One region of the Streptomyces glycanivorans genome, then DNA from elsewhere that is predicted to be linked to it. Evidence: riboswitches for the same ligand, from Rfam matches in the RefSeq annotation. Region 1 holds a riboswitch; the other holds the start of a gene.
The links. A riboswitch is a leader RNA that binds a small molecule or an ion and turns the genes downstream of it on or off. The one in region 1 is predicted to bind glycine.
Positions count from the first base shown of each region.

Region 1 (7,706 bases):
CCGCGAGCCCGCCGCGGGCGGTCTCCTTGTACTTCACGCTCATGTCCGCGCCCGTGTCCTTCATGGTCTTGATGACCTTGTCCAGGGAGACCTTGTGGCTGCCGTCGCCGCGCAGCGCCATCCTGGCCGCCGTGACGGCCTTGACCGCCGCCATCCCGTTGCGCTCGATGCAGGGGATCTGGACGAGGCCGCCGACCGGGTCGCAGGTCAGGCCCAGGTTGTGCTCCATGCCGATCTCGGCGGCGTTCTCCACCTGCTCCGGGGAGCCGCCCAGGACCTCGGCGAGGGCGCCCGCGGCCATCGAGCAGGCGGAGCCGACCTCGCCCTGGCAGCCGACCTCGGCGCCCGAGATGGAGGCGTTCTCCTTGAACAGCATGCCGATGGCGCCGGCGGCCAGCAGGAAGCGGACGACCCCGTCGTCCTTCTCGGCCTCGGTGCAGCCGCCCGCCGCGAAGTTCATCCAGTAGTGCAGGACGGCGGGGATGATGCCCGCGGCACCGTTGGTGGGGGCGGTGACGACGCGGCCCCCGGCGGCGTTCTCCTCGTTGACGGCCATCGCGTAGAGGGTGATCCACTCCATCGCGTGCGTCTGGGGGTCGCCCTCGGCGCGCAGCTGCCTGGCCGAGTTCGCGGCCCGGCGGCGGACCTTCAGACCGCCGGGCAGGATGCCCTCGCGGGACATACCGCGCGCGATGCAGGCCTGCATGACGCGCCAGATCTCCAGCAGACCGGCCCGGATCTCGTCCTCGGTCCGCCATGCCTTCTCGTTCTCCAGCATCAGGGAGGAGATGGACAGGCCGGTCTCCCGGGCGAGCCGCAGCAGCTCGTCGCCGGTGCGGAAGGGGTGCTTGAGGACCGTGTCGTCCGGGATGATCGGGTCCTCGCCGGCCACGGCGTCCTCGTCGACGACGAAGCCGCCGCCCACCGAGTAGTACGTCTTCTCCAGGAGCGGGGCGCCCTCGCGGTCGTAGGCGAGGACGGTCATCCCGTTGGCGTGGTACGGCAGCGCCTTGCGCCGGTGCAGGACCAGCTGCTCGTCGGCGTCGAACGGTATGTCGTGCACGCCCAGGAGGCTGATGCGGCCCGAGGCGCGGATCTCCTCGACGCGGGCGTCGGCGCCCTCGACGTCGACCGTGCGGGGTGACTCGCCCTCCAGGCCGAGCAGGACGGCCTTGGGCGTGCCGTGTCCGTGGCCCGTCGCGCCGAGCGAGCCGTACAGCTCGGCGCGGACCGACGCGGTGTGGACCAGCAGGCCCTCGTTCTTGAGGCGGCGGGCGAACATGCGGGCCGCGCGCATCGGGCCGACCGTGTGGGAACTGGACGGGCCGATGCCGACCGAGAAGAGGTCGAAGACCGAGAGGGCCACGGGGGTACTCCTAAGGCGTTGGTGGACGTCGTTGTCCGCCCGGGTGGTGCGGGACGGGCCGGGTGGGCCCGGGAACGCGGGGCAAAGGGGTGGGGGCACCGCGCACACTGTGTTCAGTGTGCGCGGTGCCCCCACCCTGTGTGCAAACTGCGGGTGACTACTTGAGGCCGGGGTAGAGCGGGAACTTCTCGGCCAGCGCGGTCACACGGGCCTTGAGGGCGTCCGCGTCGTACGCGGGCTTCAGCGCGGCCGCGATGATCTCGGCGACCTCGGAGAAGTCCTCGGCCTGGAAGCCGCGGGTGGCCAGCGCCGGCGTGCCGATGCGCAGGCCGGAGGTGATCATCGGGGGCCGCGGGTCGTTCGGAATGGCGTTCCGGTTGACCGTGATGCCCAGCTCGTGGAGCCGGTCCTCGGCCTGCTGACCGTCCAGCTCGGAGTTGCGCAGGTCGACCAGGACCAGGTGGACGTCCGTACCGCCGGAGAGCACGGAGACGCCCACCTCGGTGACGTCCGGCTGCACCAGGCGCTCGGCCAGGATGCGGGCACCGTCCAGGGTGCGCTGCTGGCGCTCCTTGAACTCCTCGCCCGCCGCGACCTTGAAGGAGACCGCCTTGGCCGCGATCACGTGCTCCAGCGGGCCGCCCTGCTGACCGGGGAAGACCGCCGAGTTGATCTTCTTGGCGAGCTCCTGCGTCGACAGGATCACGCCACCGCGCGGACCGCCGAGGGTCTTGTGCGTGGTGGTCGTGACGACGTGGGCGTGCGGCACCGGGTTGGGGTGCAGACCGGCGGCGACCAGGCCCGCGAAGTGCGCCATGTCGACCATCAGGTACGCGCCGACCTCGTCCGCGATACGGCGGAAGGCGGCGAAGTCCAGCTGGCGGGGGTAGGCCGACCAGCCGGCCACGATGAGCTTCGGCTTCGACTCCTTGGCGAGGCGCTCGACCTCGGCCATGTCCACGACGCCGGTGTCGTCGACGTGGTACGGGACCACGTTGTAGAGCTTGCCGGAGAAGTTGATCTTCATGCCGTGGGTCAGGTGACCGCCGTGGGCCAGGTTCAGACCCATGATCGTGTCGCCCGGCTTCAGCAGCGCGAACATCGCGGCGGCGTTGGCCTGCGCACCCGAGTGCGGCTGGACGTTCGCGGCCTCGGCGCCGAAGAGCGCCTTGATGCGGTCGATCGCGATCTGCTCGACCACGTCGACGTGCTCGCAGCCACCGTAGTAGCGGCGGCCGGGGTAGCCCTCGGCGTACTTGTTGGTGAGGACGGAGCCCTGCGCCTCCATGACCGCGACCGGAGCGAAGTTCTCCGAGGCGATCATCTCGAGGGTGGACTGCTGGCGGTGGAGCTCGGCGTCGACGGCGGCGGCGACGTCCGGGTCCAGCTCGTGGAGGGAGGAGTTGAGAAGCGACATCAGTGGGTCCCTAAGGTCTCAGTTGCCGGAGAACGCGGTGTACTCGTCGGCGGAGAGAAGGTCGTCCGGCTCTTCCGCGACGCGCACCTTGAACAGCCAGCCGCCCTCGAAGGGAGCGGAGTTCACCAGCGACGGGTCGTCCACGACGTCCTGGTTCGCCGCGGTCACCTCGCCGGTCACCGGCGAGTACAGGTCGCTGACCGACTTGGTCGACTCCAGCTCACCGCAGGTCTCGCCCGCGGTCACCGTGTCGCCGACCTCAGGGAGCTGGGCGAAGACGACGTCACCGAGCGCGTTGGCCGCGAACTCGGTGATACCGACCGTGGCCACGCCGTCCTCGAGGGCCGACAGCCACTCGTGCTCCTTGCTGTACCGCAGCTGCTGGGGGTTGCTCATGACCTGAATTCTCCTGTACGCGGGGGAGTGCTGATGAACGGTGGTCTTACGGTGTGAGACACGAATGCGTCACGTGCGGCGGCGCTCCGCCTTACTTGCGGCGCTTGTAGAACGGCAGCGCCACGACCTCGTACGGCTCGTGCGTGCCCCGGATGTCGACGCCGACACCCTCGGTGCCGGGCGCGGCGTGCGCCGCGTCCACGTAGGCCATGGCGATCGGCTTGCCCAGGGTGGGCGACGGGGCGCCGGAGGTGACCTCGCCGACGACCTTCCCGCCGGCCACGACGGGGTAACCGGCGCGTGGCACCCGGCGGCCCTCGGCGATCAGGCCGACGAGCTTGCGCGGCGGGGCCGCCTCCGCGCGCTCCGCGGCGGCGGACAGCGCCTCGCGGCCGACGAAGTCGCCCTCCTTCTCGAACTTCACGACCCGGCCCAGACCCGCGTCGAAGGGCGTCAGCGCGGTGGTCAGCTCGTGCCCGTAGAGCGGCATCCCCGCCTCCAGGCGGAGCGTGTCGCGGCAGGAGAGGCCGCAGGGGATCAGGTCGTACGGCGCGCCGGCCTCCGTCAGGGCCTTCCACAGCTGCTCGGCGTGCTCGGGGGCCACGAAGAGCTCGAAGCCGTCCTCGCCCGTGTAGCCCGTACGGGCGATGAGGGCGGGGACCCCGGCGACCGTTCCGGGGAGCCCGGCGTAGTACTTCAGTCCGTCCAGGTCGGCGTCCGTGACCGACTTGAGTACGGCGGGTGAGTCGGGGCCCTGGACCGCGAGCAGCGCGTACGCGTCGCGGTCGTCCCGCACCTCGGCGTCGAAGCCGCCGACGCGCGCGGTGAGCGTGTCCAGGACGAGCTGGGCGTTGCCCGCGTTGGCGACGACCATGAACTCGGTGTCTGCCAGGCGGTACACGATCAGGTCGTCCAGGATCCCGCCGTCCTGCGCGACGATCATCGTGTAGCGGGCCCTGCCCTCGCCCACGGTCGCGATGTTGCCGACCAGCGCGTAGCTCAGGAAGGCCGCCGCCTGCGGACCGGTGACGGTGATCTCGCCCATGTGGGACAGGTCGAACAGGCCGGCCCTGGTGCGTACGGCGTTGTGCTCGTCGCGCTCGCTGGCGTACCGCAGCGGCATGTCCCAGCCGGCGAAGTCGGTCATGGTCGCGCCCAGGGACCGATGCAGGGCGTCGAGGGCGGTGAGACGGGGGGCAGTGCTCATGGACATGGCTCCAGGGCATGACGACAGGGGGTGGTTCCCTCCCCATCTGTCATCGGAACCTGAGAGGTTCGCCGAGAGCCCCTGAAAGGGTCCTGACGGGGGCGGCCCCGTCAGGGTCGGCTTGCACCTTGGGTGGGGCCGCGCAGCGGCCCGCTTTTCAGATCTGCCTCATCCACGCGGTACGGGGCCTGAGAGATTCAAGGGAGGAACTTGCTCCTTCGGCGCCCGGCGCACACGGTGACCGGGACTCTCCCGCGCGGATTCAAACGGCCGGTATGCAGTTGGCGGGGTCATCATCGCACGCATTGCGGGAGAGTGGGGCGTCCCGGTCCGCACGGGTGCCGGTCCCGACACGTGCGGCCGGAAGCGGTTGTGCCGCATTACCTTTTCTTTACACTTCTTGGGCAGGTCCGTGGGTGACTCGGCAGGGGGAATGGCGATGACGTTGCAGCGCTACGCGACCACCGCAGGGGCGGCGAGCGGTGCGATGCCCCAGCAGTCCGGCGTGCCCGCACGGGAGCTGGTGGACGGGCACGCGCCGGTGGTCCGTGATCTGCGGGGCCGGGGCCGGGGCCCCCTGGGGCCGTTCGGCCTGGACTTCGCGCCGGGGGACGTGGTGGTGGTCTCGGGGCTGCCCGGCAGCGGGAAGTCCACGCTGATCCGGCGCACGGCCCGGCAGCACGCGATCGACTCCCAGGACACCAGGGACCGCTGGGAGACCGTCCTGCCCGCCTTACTCCCGTACGCGCTCTACCGTCCCCTGGTGCGCGCCGCGCACTACGCGGGGCTGTTGCGGACCCTGCGGGCGGGCGGGCCGGTCGTCGTGCACGACTGCGGCACGCAGGCCTGGGTGCGGCGCTGGCTGGCACGCGAGGCCCGGCGCCGTGGCAGCGCCCTCCATCTCGTCCTGCTCGACGTCACCCCCCTGGTCGCCAGACAGGGGCAGCGGGAGCGCGGCCGCGGGGTGTCCGGCTATGCCTTCGCCCGGCACCGCCGCGCGGTCGGCCGGCTGCTGCGCGACACGGAGAACGGACTGCTGCCACCGGGGTGCGCCTCGGCGGTGCTGCTCGACCGGGAGACGGCGGCGGCGATCGGTGTGATCGCGTTTCCGGAGCCGCAGCCTCCGCAGGCGTAGTCCCGGACCTGTCCTGAAGCGGCGAGGGCATGGCGGCGGCGGTCACCGTTCGCATACGCACAGTTCGCGCCCCTCCGGTGGGCTGTCCGGAATCTGGACGGTCCGGCGGGTCCGGTCATGGCTCCGGCCTGCGGCACTGCACTCGCGGTCCAAGCCGGTCTAAGGTTTCAGCCGCACAGCATGGCGAGAAAGGGACACAGACACCGTGGACATTCCGGCTCAGGGCCAGGCCCCGTCGTATCCGTCGCAGGGTTGGCCGGCCAACGAGCTCGAAGAAACGCTCAGCGCCTCTCTCGGCGTGCCCGGGGCAGGCGGACGGCTGGTCGAGGTCCTCGGCCGCAGCCATGTCTGGGTACCGCTGCCGAACGGCGGGGGACCGGACAGCATCGGCCTCGACCTGCCGACGGTCGACATCGAAGGCGGCGCGTACGTCCCCGTGTTCAGCTCCGAGGCGCAGTTCCTCCAGTGCGTCGGCACCCATCTCTCCTTCACCGTCGCGCCCGCACGCGAGTTCGCCCGTGGGCTGCCTCCGCAGCTCGGCCTGGCGGTCAACCCGGGCGGTTCCGTCGGCGTACCCCTGCCGCCGTCCGCCGTCGCCGAGCTCTGCCGGGCAGGGCGCACCCCGCTGGACGGTCCCGCGAGCGGCGGCCGGGTGCGGCTGTACGAGCCGGACTGGAAGGAGGACCCCGTCGACTTCCTCTCCGCGGTGTCCGCCGAATTCCAGGGGACCGGAGTGGTGAGCACCGCGCGCCGGGTACTGGCCAGCGTCGAGGGCGACAGCCCCGCCCTCTTCGTCGGCGTCGAGTTCGCCGTACGGGAAGCCGCGGAGCAGGGTGTTCCGCTGGACGCCCTGGGGCGCGCGCTGGGCCGGGTCCAGGTGCCCTGGCCGGTCAACCTCGTCCTGCTCGACGTGGCTCAGGATCCGGTCGGCGACTGGATGCTGGAGAAGGTCCGCCCGTTCTACCGGCGCGACGGGTACTGAGAGCAGGGGCTCGGCCACCCCGTGGCGTCGAGCCGGTGTCGGGGGCGGCGCATAAGCTGGTTGGATGACGAGGTCGCCCCGTGTGCCCGGGAGCGGCACCACAACACCGTGAAGCACGACAGCGGTTCGAAGAGGGGCGGGACCCGGAGTGAGTGCGTCAGGCATGGGGGCGGCAGAGCCGAGAGTGGGGGAGGGGCCGGGCGCTCGGGGAGAGGTCGAGCACCTGCTTCGTCAGATGGCCCCCGGGCGCCTCGACTCGTACGAGGCGCTGTTGCGGTCCCTGGCGGACGGCCAGGTCTGGATGCTGCTCTGGCACGGCACGGCGGGTTCCCCCGATGCGCAGTACGGCAACATGGAGGTCGAGGGCCTGGGGTACGCCCCGTGCGTGACCTCGGCCCAGGAGCTCTCGGCCAGTGGCTGGAACCGGGCCCACGAGGTGACCACCGGACGTGACATCGCCCGTTCCCTCTTCCCCGACCGCTGGGGCATCTGGCTCAACCCGCATGCCCCCGGCGGCGGCGTGGGCATCCCCTGGCTGGACCTGCGCCGCATCGCCACCGGCCTCGACCGGATGCCCGCGGGGCCGCTGCGGCTCACCGAACCCGCCGTCGAGATCCCGCAGTTCTACGCCCTGCTGTCGCAGAACGCCCACCGCACCCCCGCCGTCCGCGCCCTGCGCCGCGCCTGGGTGCAGCCCGCGCTCGGCGTCCCGTACCTCGCGATCGGGCTCGACCTCTACGACACCGGCCGGCCGTCCGTCGACGCGGTCCGCGCGATGATGCAGCAGTCGATCGGCGTCGTCCCCGACGGGCTGCCCGTCTCGACCGTCTCCCTGTCCGACGAGTACGACCCCGTCGCGATGTGGCTGAACGCCAACGCCCGGCCTTTCTACGACCGCGAGGCGCACGTCCAGGCGCCCCCGGCGCCCGGATACGGCTACCCGCCTGCCACCGGCGCCGCCCCGCACGCCTACTGAGCACGGCAGGCCGGACCGCCGAGGGCAATTGGTGGCTGGTTCGGCGCAGTTGGGTGCCATGTCCGTTATTGCGGATTAGTGACCGAGAGGTCCGCTCACGAAGCACGGCTGTCCGGATAACGGAAGCCCCTTGGCAGCATCACGTTTATGCAAACATTCCCCGTCAGGTCTGGCGGGTGATCGCAAAGTGGTTGAAGACTCCTCGCAGCAGGTGGTCCATGCCCGGC
Region 1 is NZ_CP120983.1:2,566,752-2,574,457, reverse strand. It holds gene P8A20_RS10825 (L-serine ammonia-lyase) at 1-1,366, opposite strand, end outside; gene glyA (serine hydroxymethyltransferase) at 1,524-2,783, opposite strand; gene gcvH (glycine cleavage system protein GcvH) at 2,802-3,179, opposite strand; gene gcvT (glycine cleavage system aminomethyltransferase GcvT) at 3,271-4,386, opposite strand; glycine riboswitch at 4,554-4,651, opposite strand; gene P8A20_RS10805 (AAA family ATPase) at 4,826-5,521, shown strand; gene P8A20_RS10800 (enhanced serine sensitivity protein SseB) at 5,727-6,503, shown strand; gene P8A20_RS10795 (enhanced serine sensitivity protein SseB C-terminal domain-containing protein) at 6,667-7,479, shown strand.

Region 2 (7,706 bases), 4.6 Mb from region 1:
CCGGGACGGGCCACCGCAGCCCGGATCGGACGTGCGGAGCTCCTGGCGGCCACGGAGGCCAGCGAGGAACAGCTCGACGAGTGGGAGTCGTACGGGCTGATCGTGCCGGCCTCCGGCGGAAGCTATGACGCCGAGGCCGTGACCGTGGCCCGTCTGGTGGCGGATCTGGGCAGATTCGGTCTGGAACCTCGGCATCTGCGGGCCGTCAAGGCGGCTGCGGAACGCGAGGCGGGACTGGTCGAACAAGTGGTCGCGCCCCTGCGTCGGCACAGGAATCCGCAGACCAGGGCACATGCGGAGGCCACCGCGAGGGAGCTCGCGGACCTCTCCGTCCGGCTCCACGCCGCCCTCGTGCAGACGGCTCTGAAGGCCGGCTTCCACTGAGGGCGGAGGATCCCGACTATCCAAACATGGCGGGCACGTCCTAGGGTTGCTGTGTGAACGAGCTCGACGTTGTGGGTGTCCGGGTGGAAATGCCCTCCAACCAACCGATCGTGCTCCTGCGTGAAGTGGGAGGCGACCGGTACCTCCCTATTTGGATCGGCCCTGGGGAAGCGACCGCGATCGCCTTCGCCCAGCAGGGCATGGCTCCGGCCAGGCCGCTGACCCATGATCTCTTCAAGGACGTGCTCGAGGCCGTCGGCCAGGAGCTCACCGAGGTCCGCATCACGGATCTCCGGGAAGGGGTCTTCTACGCGGAGCTGGTCTTCGCCAGCGGGGTCGAGGTGAGCGCGCGTCCGTCCGACGCCATAGCGCTCGCCCTGCGCACCGGCACGCCGATCTACGGCAGTGACGGAGTGCTCGACGACGCGGGCATCGCGATCCCTGACGAGCAGGAGGACGAGGTGGAGAAGTTCCGCGAGTTCCTCGACCAGATCTCGCCGGAGGACTTCGGTACCAACAGTCAGTGACCGTCCGGCGGGGGTCGGCGTCAGCGCATTCGACAAGCCTTTCCCGCAATCCAGTCACGGGAAACCACCCTCAGGGTGATTATCACTCGGCGTGCCGAGTGTGGCGATCGTTGACGCACCCCTGGTGACTGCCTACCTTCGAGGTGGCAGGTCTAGGACGGAGGTCGGCGTGAGAAGTAGCGGCGACGGTACGGCTGCGGGTGGGCCGTACCGGCAGCACGGTGGTGCGGCCGACCACTCCATCAGACAGCCGGTTCAGCCGGCTGTGGTGGCAGCGGACGGTGTGGCAGGAACAGGGGACATCGGCTACCGGGGGCCGACGGCGTGCGCGGCTGCGGGGATCACCTACCGGCAGCTCGACTACTGGGCGCGCACGGGCCTCGTGGAACCGAGCGTGCGTCCTGCGTACGGCTCGGGCACACAGCGTCTCTACAGCTTCCGGGACGTGGTCCTCCTCAAGATCGTCAAGCGGTTCCTGGACACGGGTGTCGCTCTGCAGAACATCCGCACGACAGTCCAGCACCTCAGGGCACGCGGGTTCACGGATCTCGAGCGGATGACCCTGATGAGTGACGGGGCGACGGTCTACGAGTGCTCCTCGCCCGACGAGGTCGTCTCCCTGCTCCAGGGCGGCCAGGGGGTGTTCGGCATCGCCGTCGGCGTCGTCTGGAGGGATGTCGACGCGGCGCTGTCCCAGCTCCACGGGGAGCGTGTCGACACCGGGGAGACCCTGATCGGCAACAACCCGGCCGACGAGCTGGCGCGGCGGCGTAATCGCGCGGGCTGAGTCACCTGGGCGGGACGGCGCGGCGGGTGTGCCGGGTGGGGCGGTTGTCAGTGGCGTAGGGCAGCATCGGTCCGTGTGAGAGCCGCGCCCACCATCCTGCATCTCGACATGGATGCCTTCTACGCCTCTGCGGAGCAGGCGGCGAAGCCCAGCCTGCGTGGCAAGCCCGTGGTGGTGGGCGGCCTCGGCATGCGCGGTGTGGTCGCCACCGCGTCGTACGAGGCACGGCGCCTCGGCGTGCATTCGGCGATGCCGATGGCCCAGGCGAGGCGGCTCGCGCCCAACGCGGCCTACCTCGTCCCGCGGTTCGCGCTCTACCGGTCGGTGAGCGAACAGGTCATGGAGCTGCTCGGGCGGCTGTCACCGCTCGTCGAGCCGCTCAGCCTGGACGAGGCGTTCGTCGACCTGGAGGCAGGCGGGGTCGCGGACGACTCGGTGTCCGCCCGTGCGGTCGGCGAGCAGCTCCGCACCGTGATCCGGGCCGTCACCGGGCTCAGTGGTTCGGTCGGCCTCGCCGGCTCCAAGATGCTCGCCAAGATCGCCTCCGAGGAGGCGAAACCGGACGGACTGCTGCTGATCGAGCCGGGCACCGAGCGCGAGCTCCTGGCCCCCATGTCCGTGCGCACCCTCCCGGGCGTGGGCCCCGCCACCGGCGACCACCTGCGACGAGCCGGTATGACCGTCGTGAGTCACCTGGCGGACGCGGGTGAGGCGGAGCTCGTGCGGCTGCTGGGCAGGGCCCATGGCATCGCACTCCACCGCATGGCGCTCGGCCACGACGACCGTCCCGTGGTCGCCGAGCGGGACGCCAAGTCCGTCTCGGTCGAGGACACCTTCGACGTGGACCTCCACGACCGGGTGCGCGTCAGGACGGAGGTGGAGCGGCTCGCGGCCCGTTGCGTGCGGCGGCTGCGTGGTGCGGGGCGCTCCGGACGCACCGTCGTCCTCAAGGTGCGCCGCTACGACTTCTCGACGCTCACCAGGTCCGAGACGCTGCGTGGGCCCACCGACGACCCCACGGTGGTCAGGGAGGCCGCTGCGCGGCTTCTGGAGGCCGTCGACACGACCGGCGGCGTACGGCTGCTCGGCGTCGGTGTCACGGGGCTGGCGGACTTCACGCAGGAGGACCTCTTCGCGCAGGCCGCCGAGGCGGAGCACGCCGCCGGGGAATCCGCGGCCGCCGACAGCTCCGCGGACGACCGGGACCCTGCCGCGGGGGAGACGGCGGGGGCGGATGGCCGGGAGGGCGAGGAGCAACCCGCCTCCCGGCGCTGGCCGGCCGGACACGACGTACGGCACGAGGTCCACGGGCACGGCTGGGTGCAGGGGAGCGGGGTCGGCCGGGTCACCGTGCGCTTCGAGGAACCGTGGTCACCGCCCGGCCGGGTACGCACGTTCCGCGTCGACGACCCCGAACTGCAGCCTGCCGACCCGCTGCCCCTGGTGCGTGACCAGGAGGACTACTCCTCCTGGCCCGCCAGCCTGCCGAAGTCCCTGTCGGGCCCCGGTTCGGCGGAGGGGGAGGAGTCCAGCCCGTAGTGGCGGTAGAGCTGCAGTTCCTGCTCGGGGGACAGATGGCGGCCCACGCCGAAGTCGGGGGCGTCCTTGATCAGGGTCCGGTCGAAGGGGATCAGGAGGGCGCCGTCGACGAACTCGCTCGGCTCGAGAGGGACGAACGCGTCCCTGGTGAAGAGGCCGGTGCGCACGGCGGCCCACTCGGGCACCCCGGTGGCGTCGTCGAGGTAGACCTCGTCCACCGTCCCGATCTTGGCACCTTGACGGTCGAAGGCCTTGCGGCCGATCAGGCTGCGCGGATCGATGTCGGTCTGCACGGTGCCTCCCACTGGTCACGACGGCATCAGGTGGTCGCGGCTGCTCCACAGGCTCTACGAAAGGCCACATCCGGGTCGTCGGCCACTCGAGACGGCCCGCGTCGACCCCGCTGGTAGGCTGGAACACGGCTGCTGACCCTGTGCGGGAGAGTCCTCCGGAGAGATCCGGGGGCGCCGAAGGAGCAACTCCTCCCCGGAATCTCTCAGGCCCCCGTACCGCACGGACGAGGTCACTCTGGAAAGCAGGGCGGAATCCGTACGGCACATGCCGCGACGGGCCCCGCCCTCACCGACGGTGAAAGCCGGTACGCCCCAAAGCGCGCCGGTGAAGCTCTCAGGTCGAGATGACAGAGGGGGAGGCCGTTCGGGCAGCCACGCCGTGGCGCCCCTCGCAGGTCGTGGCAGACCAGGAGGCCTCCATCATGACCCCCCGTCGCACTCCGCTCTCCCAGCTGGAGCAGGGCATTCCGTTCGAGCAGCGCCACATCGGGCCCGATGCCGGGGCCCAGGCGAAGATGCTCGCCCAGGTCGGCTACGGCTCCCTCGACGAGCTCACCGCCGCCGCGGTGCCCGACGTGATCAGGAGCGCCGAGGCCCTGAACCTCCCCGAGGCGCGTACCGAGGCCGAGGTCCTGGCCGAGCTGCGCAGCCTCGCCGACCGCAACCAGGTGCTCGCACCGATGATCGGTCTCGGCTACTACGGGACGTTCACCCCGCCGGTGATCCTGCGCAACGTCATGGAGAACCCCGCCTGGTACACGGCGTACACGCCGTACCAGCCGGAGATCTCCCAGGGCCGGCTCGAGGCACTGCTGAACTTCCAGACCATGGTTGCCGATCTCACCGGGCTGCCGACCTCGGGTGCCTCGCTCCTCGACGAGGGCACGGCCGCGGCCGAGGCCATGGCCCTGGCGCGACGGGTCGGCAAGGTGAAGGGCGGCGTCTTCCTGGTCGACGCCGACACCCTGCCGCAGACCGTCGCGGTGATCGAGACCCGGGCCGAGCCGACCGGTGTCGAGGTCGTCGTCGCCGACCTCTCCGAGGGCATCCCCACGGAGATCGCCGAGCGCGGCGTCTTCGGAGTGCTGCTCCAGTACCCGGGGGCCTCCGGTGCCGTACGCGACATCGAGCCCGTCATCGAGCAGGCGCACGAGCTGGGCGCGATCGTGTCCGTCGCCGCCGACCTGCTGGCCCTGACCCTGCTCACCTCCCCGGGCGAACTGGGCGCGGACATCGCCGTGGGCACCACGCAGCGATTCGGTGTTCCCATGGGCTTCGGCGGACCGCACGCCGGCTTCATGGCCGTACGCGAGAAGTTCGCCCGCAGCCTGCCCGGGCGCCTCGTCGGGGTGTCCGTCGACGCGGACGGCGACAAGGCCTACCGGCTGGCGCTGCAGACCCGTGAGCAGCACATCCGCCGTGAGAAGGCGACCAGCAACATCTGCACCGCGCAGGTGCTGCTCGCCGTCATGGCGGGCATGTACGCCGTCTACCACGGCCCCGACGGGCTCCGGACGATCGCCCGGCGTACCCACCGGTTCGCCGCCATCCTGGCCGAGGGACTGCGGGCCGCCGGGACCGAGGTCGTGCACGACGCGTACTTCGACACCCTGACCGTCCGCGCGCCCGGTGCGGCCGCGGGTGTGGTCGCCGCCGCGCGTGAGCGCGGGGTGAACCTGCGCCTGGTCGACGCCGACCACGTCTCCGTCGCGTGCGACGAGACCACCACCCGCACCCGGATCGCCGCCGTCTGGGCCGCCTTCGGAGCCGGTGGCGACATCGAGGCGCTCGACGGCGCGACCGCCGACGCGCTGCCCGAGGGACTGCTGCGCACCGACCCGGTCCTCACCCACCCGGTCTTCCACCAGCACCGCTCCGAGACGGCGATGCTGCGCTACCTGCGCAAGCTCGCCGACCGCGACTACGCGCTGGACCGCGGCATGATCCCCCTCGGCTCCTGCACCATGAAGCTCAACGCGACCGCCGAGATGGAAGCGATCACCTGGCCCGAGTTCGGCGCGCTGCACCCCTTCGCGCCGGCCGAGCAGGCGCAGGGCTTCCTCACCCTCATCAGGGAGCTGGAGGAGCGCCTCGCCGAGGTCACCGGTTACGACGCCGTCTCCATCCAGCCCAACGCCGGCTCGCAGGGCGAGTTCGCCGGACTGCTGGCCGTCCGCGCCTACCACCGGGCCAACGGGGATCACGGCCGCACCGTCTGCCTGATCCCGTCGTCCGCGCACGGCACCAACGCCGCGAGCGCCGTCATGGCGGGCATGAAGGTCGTCGTGGTGAAGACCGCCGACGACGGCGAGGTCGACATAGAGGATCTCCGGGCCAAGATCGCGAAGCACCGTGACGAGCTCGCCGTCCTCATGATCACCTACCCCTCCACGCACGGCGTCTTCGAGGAGCACGTCGCCGACATCTGCGGAGAGGTGCACGACGCCGGCGGCCAGGTGTACGTGGACGGCGCCAATCTCAACGCCCTGGTCGGTCTCGCCAAGCCGGGCCATTTCGGTGGCGACGTGTCCCACCTGAACCTGCACAAGACCTTCTGCATCCCGCACGGCGGCGGCGGCCCGGGCGTCGGTCCGGTCGGGGTGCGCGCGCACCTGGCGCCCTACCTCCCCAACCACCCCCTCCAGCCCGCGGCGGGTCCGGACACCGGCGTCGGCCCGATCTCGGCCGCCCCTTGGGGCTCCGCGGGGATCCTGCCGATCTCCTGGGCGTACGTACGTCTGATGGGTGGCGAGGGGCTGAAGCGTGCGACGCAGGTCGCCGTACTCGCGGCCAACTACATCGCCAAGCGTCTCGAACCGCACTTCCCGGTCCTGTACAACGGCCCGGCCGGTCTGGTCGCGCACGAGTGCATCATCGACCTGCGTCCGGTCTCCAAGGCGACCGGCGTCAGCATCGACGACATCGCCAAGCGGCTGATCGACTACGGCTTCCACTCGCCGACCATGTCGTTCCCGGTGGCGGGGACACTGATGATCGAGCCGACGGAGAGCGAGGACCTCGCCGAGCTCGACCGGTTCTGCGACACGATGATCGCCATCCGTGGCGAGATCGACAAGGTCGCCTCGGGGGAGTGGAGCGCGGACGACAACCCGCTGCGCAACGCTCCCCACACGGCCGCGGCGCTCGGCGGGGAGTGGACCCACTCCTACAGCCGTCAGGAAGCGGTCTTCCCGGCCGGTGTCACCCCGGCGGACAAGTACTGGCCGCCGGTGCGCAGGATCGACGGCGCTTTCGGTGACCGCAACCTCGTCTGCTCCTGCCCGCCCCTGGACGCGTACGACCAGTAGGGACGCGGACGGTCGGCAGTCACGCTGCATGTATCGGGGCCGGTGCGGAGAATCCTCCGGGCCGGCCCCCGGGTTCTGTCCGCCCGCGGTCAGGCGGCCTTCATCACCTGGCCGCCCCTCAGCGGGCGGTGCGGGGCGATGATCTGCCCGTCGGGGAGCAGCTCGCCGGTGTCCTCGAAGAGCAGGACGCCGTTGCACAGCAGGCTCCAGCCCTGTTCCGGGTGGTGAGCCATCAGACGGGCGGCTTCACGGTCGTTGGATTCAGCGGTCGGGCAGGGTGGCTGGTGCTGGCACATGGATGGGTTCTTTCGCTGCGTCGATTCGAGTGTCGTGCGGCTGGACGAGATCTTCATGGCCGCCCCCGTATCAAGTCGGTCCGGTCCCAGTGTTGCCCCACGGGCGTCTCTCCGCAGGGATTTCGCGACAGCTGATGTTCTCCTTCCATGACGCGTCACCCGGCCGGACGGTTCGACGCAACTGCACTGTCCGTTCGGATGGTTCGGGGTGACCTGTACGGACTAGTCCGGACGGGAACGGAAGCGCCCCCGCCGAGTGGATCGGCAGGGGCGCGTGGGTCACGAGCGGTCAGGCGGGCGATCCGAGGAGGCCGGGAAGCTCGGGGAGTTCAGGAAGCGGTGCCGGGGTGACCCGCAGGGTCATGACAGGGAGCAGGTCCGCGACCCGGTGCGGGCGGTAGGCCGTGATGCCCGGGGGAGCCGGTGCCAGTGGCACCAGCACATCGGACGGTGCGAGTGTGCCGGCCCCGGCGTCGTCCTCGACGTCGTGATGCAGCCACAGCGTGAACATGTACAGCTCGGGAACCGACAGCAGCCGCGGCTGGTAATGCGTCGCCGCCGACTCCGCCTGG
Region 2 is NZ_CP120983.1:7,202,923-7,210,628, forward strand. It holds gene ftsR (transcriptional regulator FtsR) at 1-384, shown strand, start outside; gene P8A20_RS31895 (bifunctional nuclease family protein) at 438-911, shown strand; gene P8A20_RS31900 (MerR family transcriptional regulator) at 1,081-1,698, shown strand; gene P8A20_RS31905 (DNA polymerase IV) at 1,774-3,237, shown strand; gene P8A20_RS31910 (PRC-barrel domain-containing protein) at 3,159-3,530, opposite strand; glycine riboswitch at 3,664-3,759, shown strand; gene gcvP (aminomethyl-transferring glycine dehydrogenase) at 3,953-6,838, shown strand; gene P8A20_RS31920 (DUF5999 family protein) at 6,928-7,134, opposite strand; gene P8A20_RS31925 (hypothetical protein) at 7,424-7,706, opposite strand, start outside.
Region 2: linked by a shared signal. The riboswitch ahead of gcvP (aminomethyl-transferring glycine dehydrogenase) and the one ahead of gcvT (glycine cleavage system aminomethyltransferase GcvT) in region 1 are both predicted to bind glycine.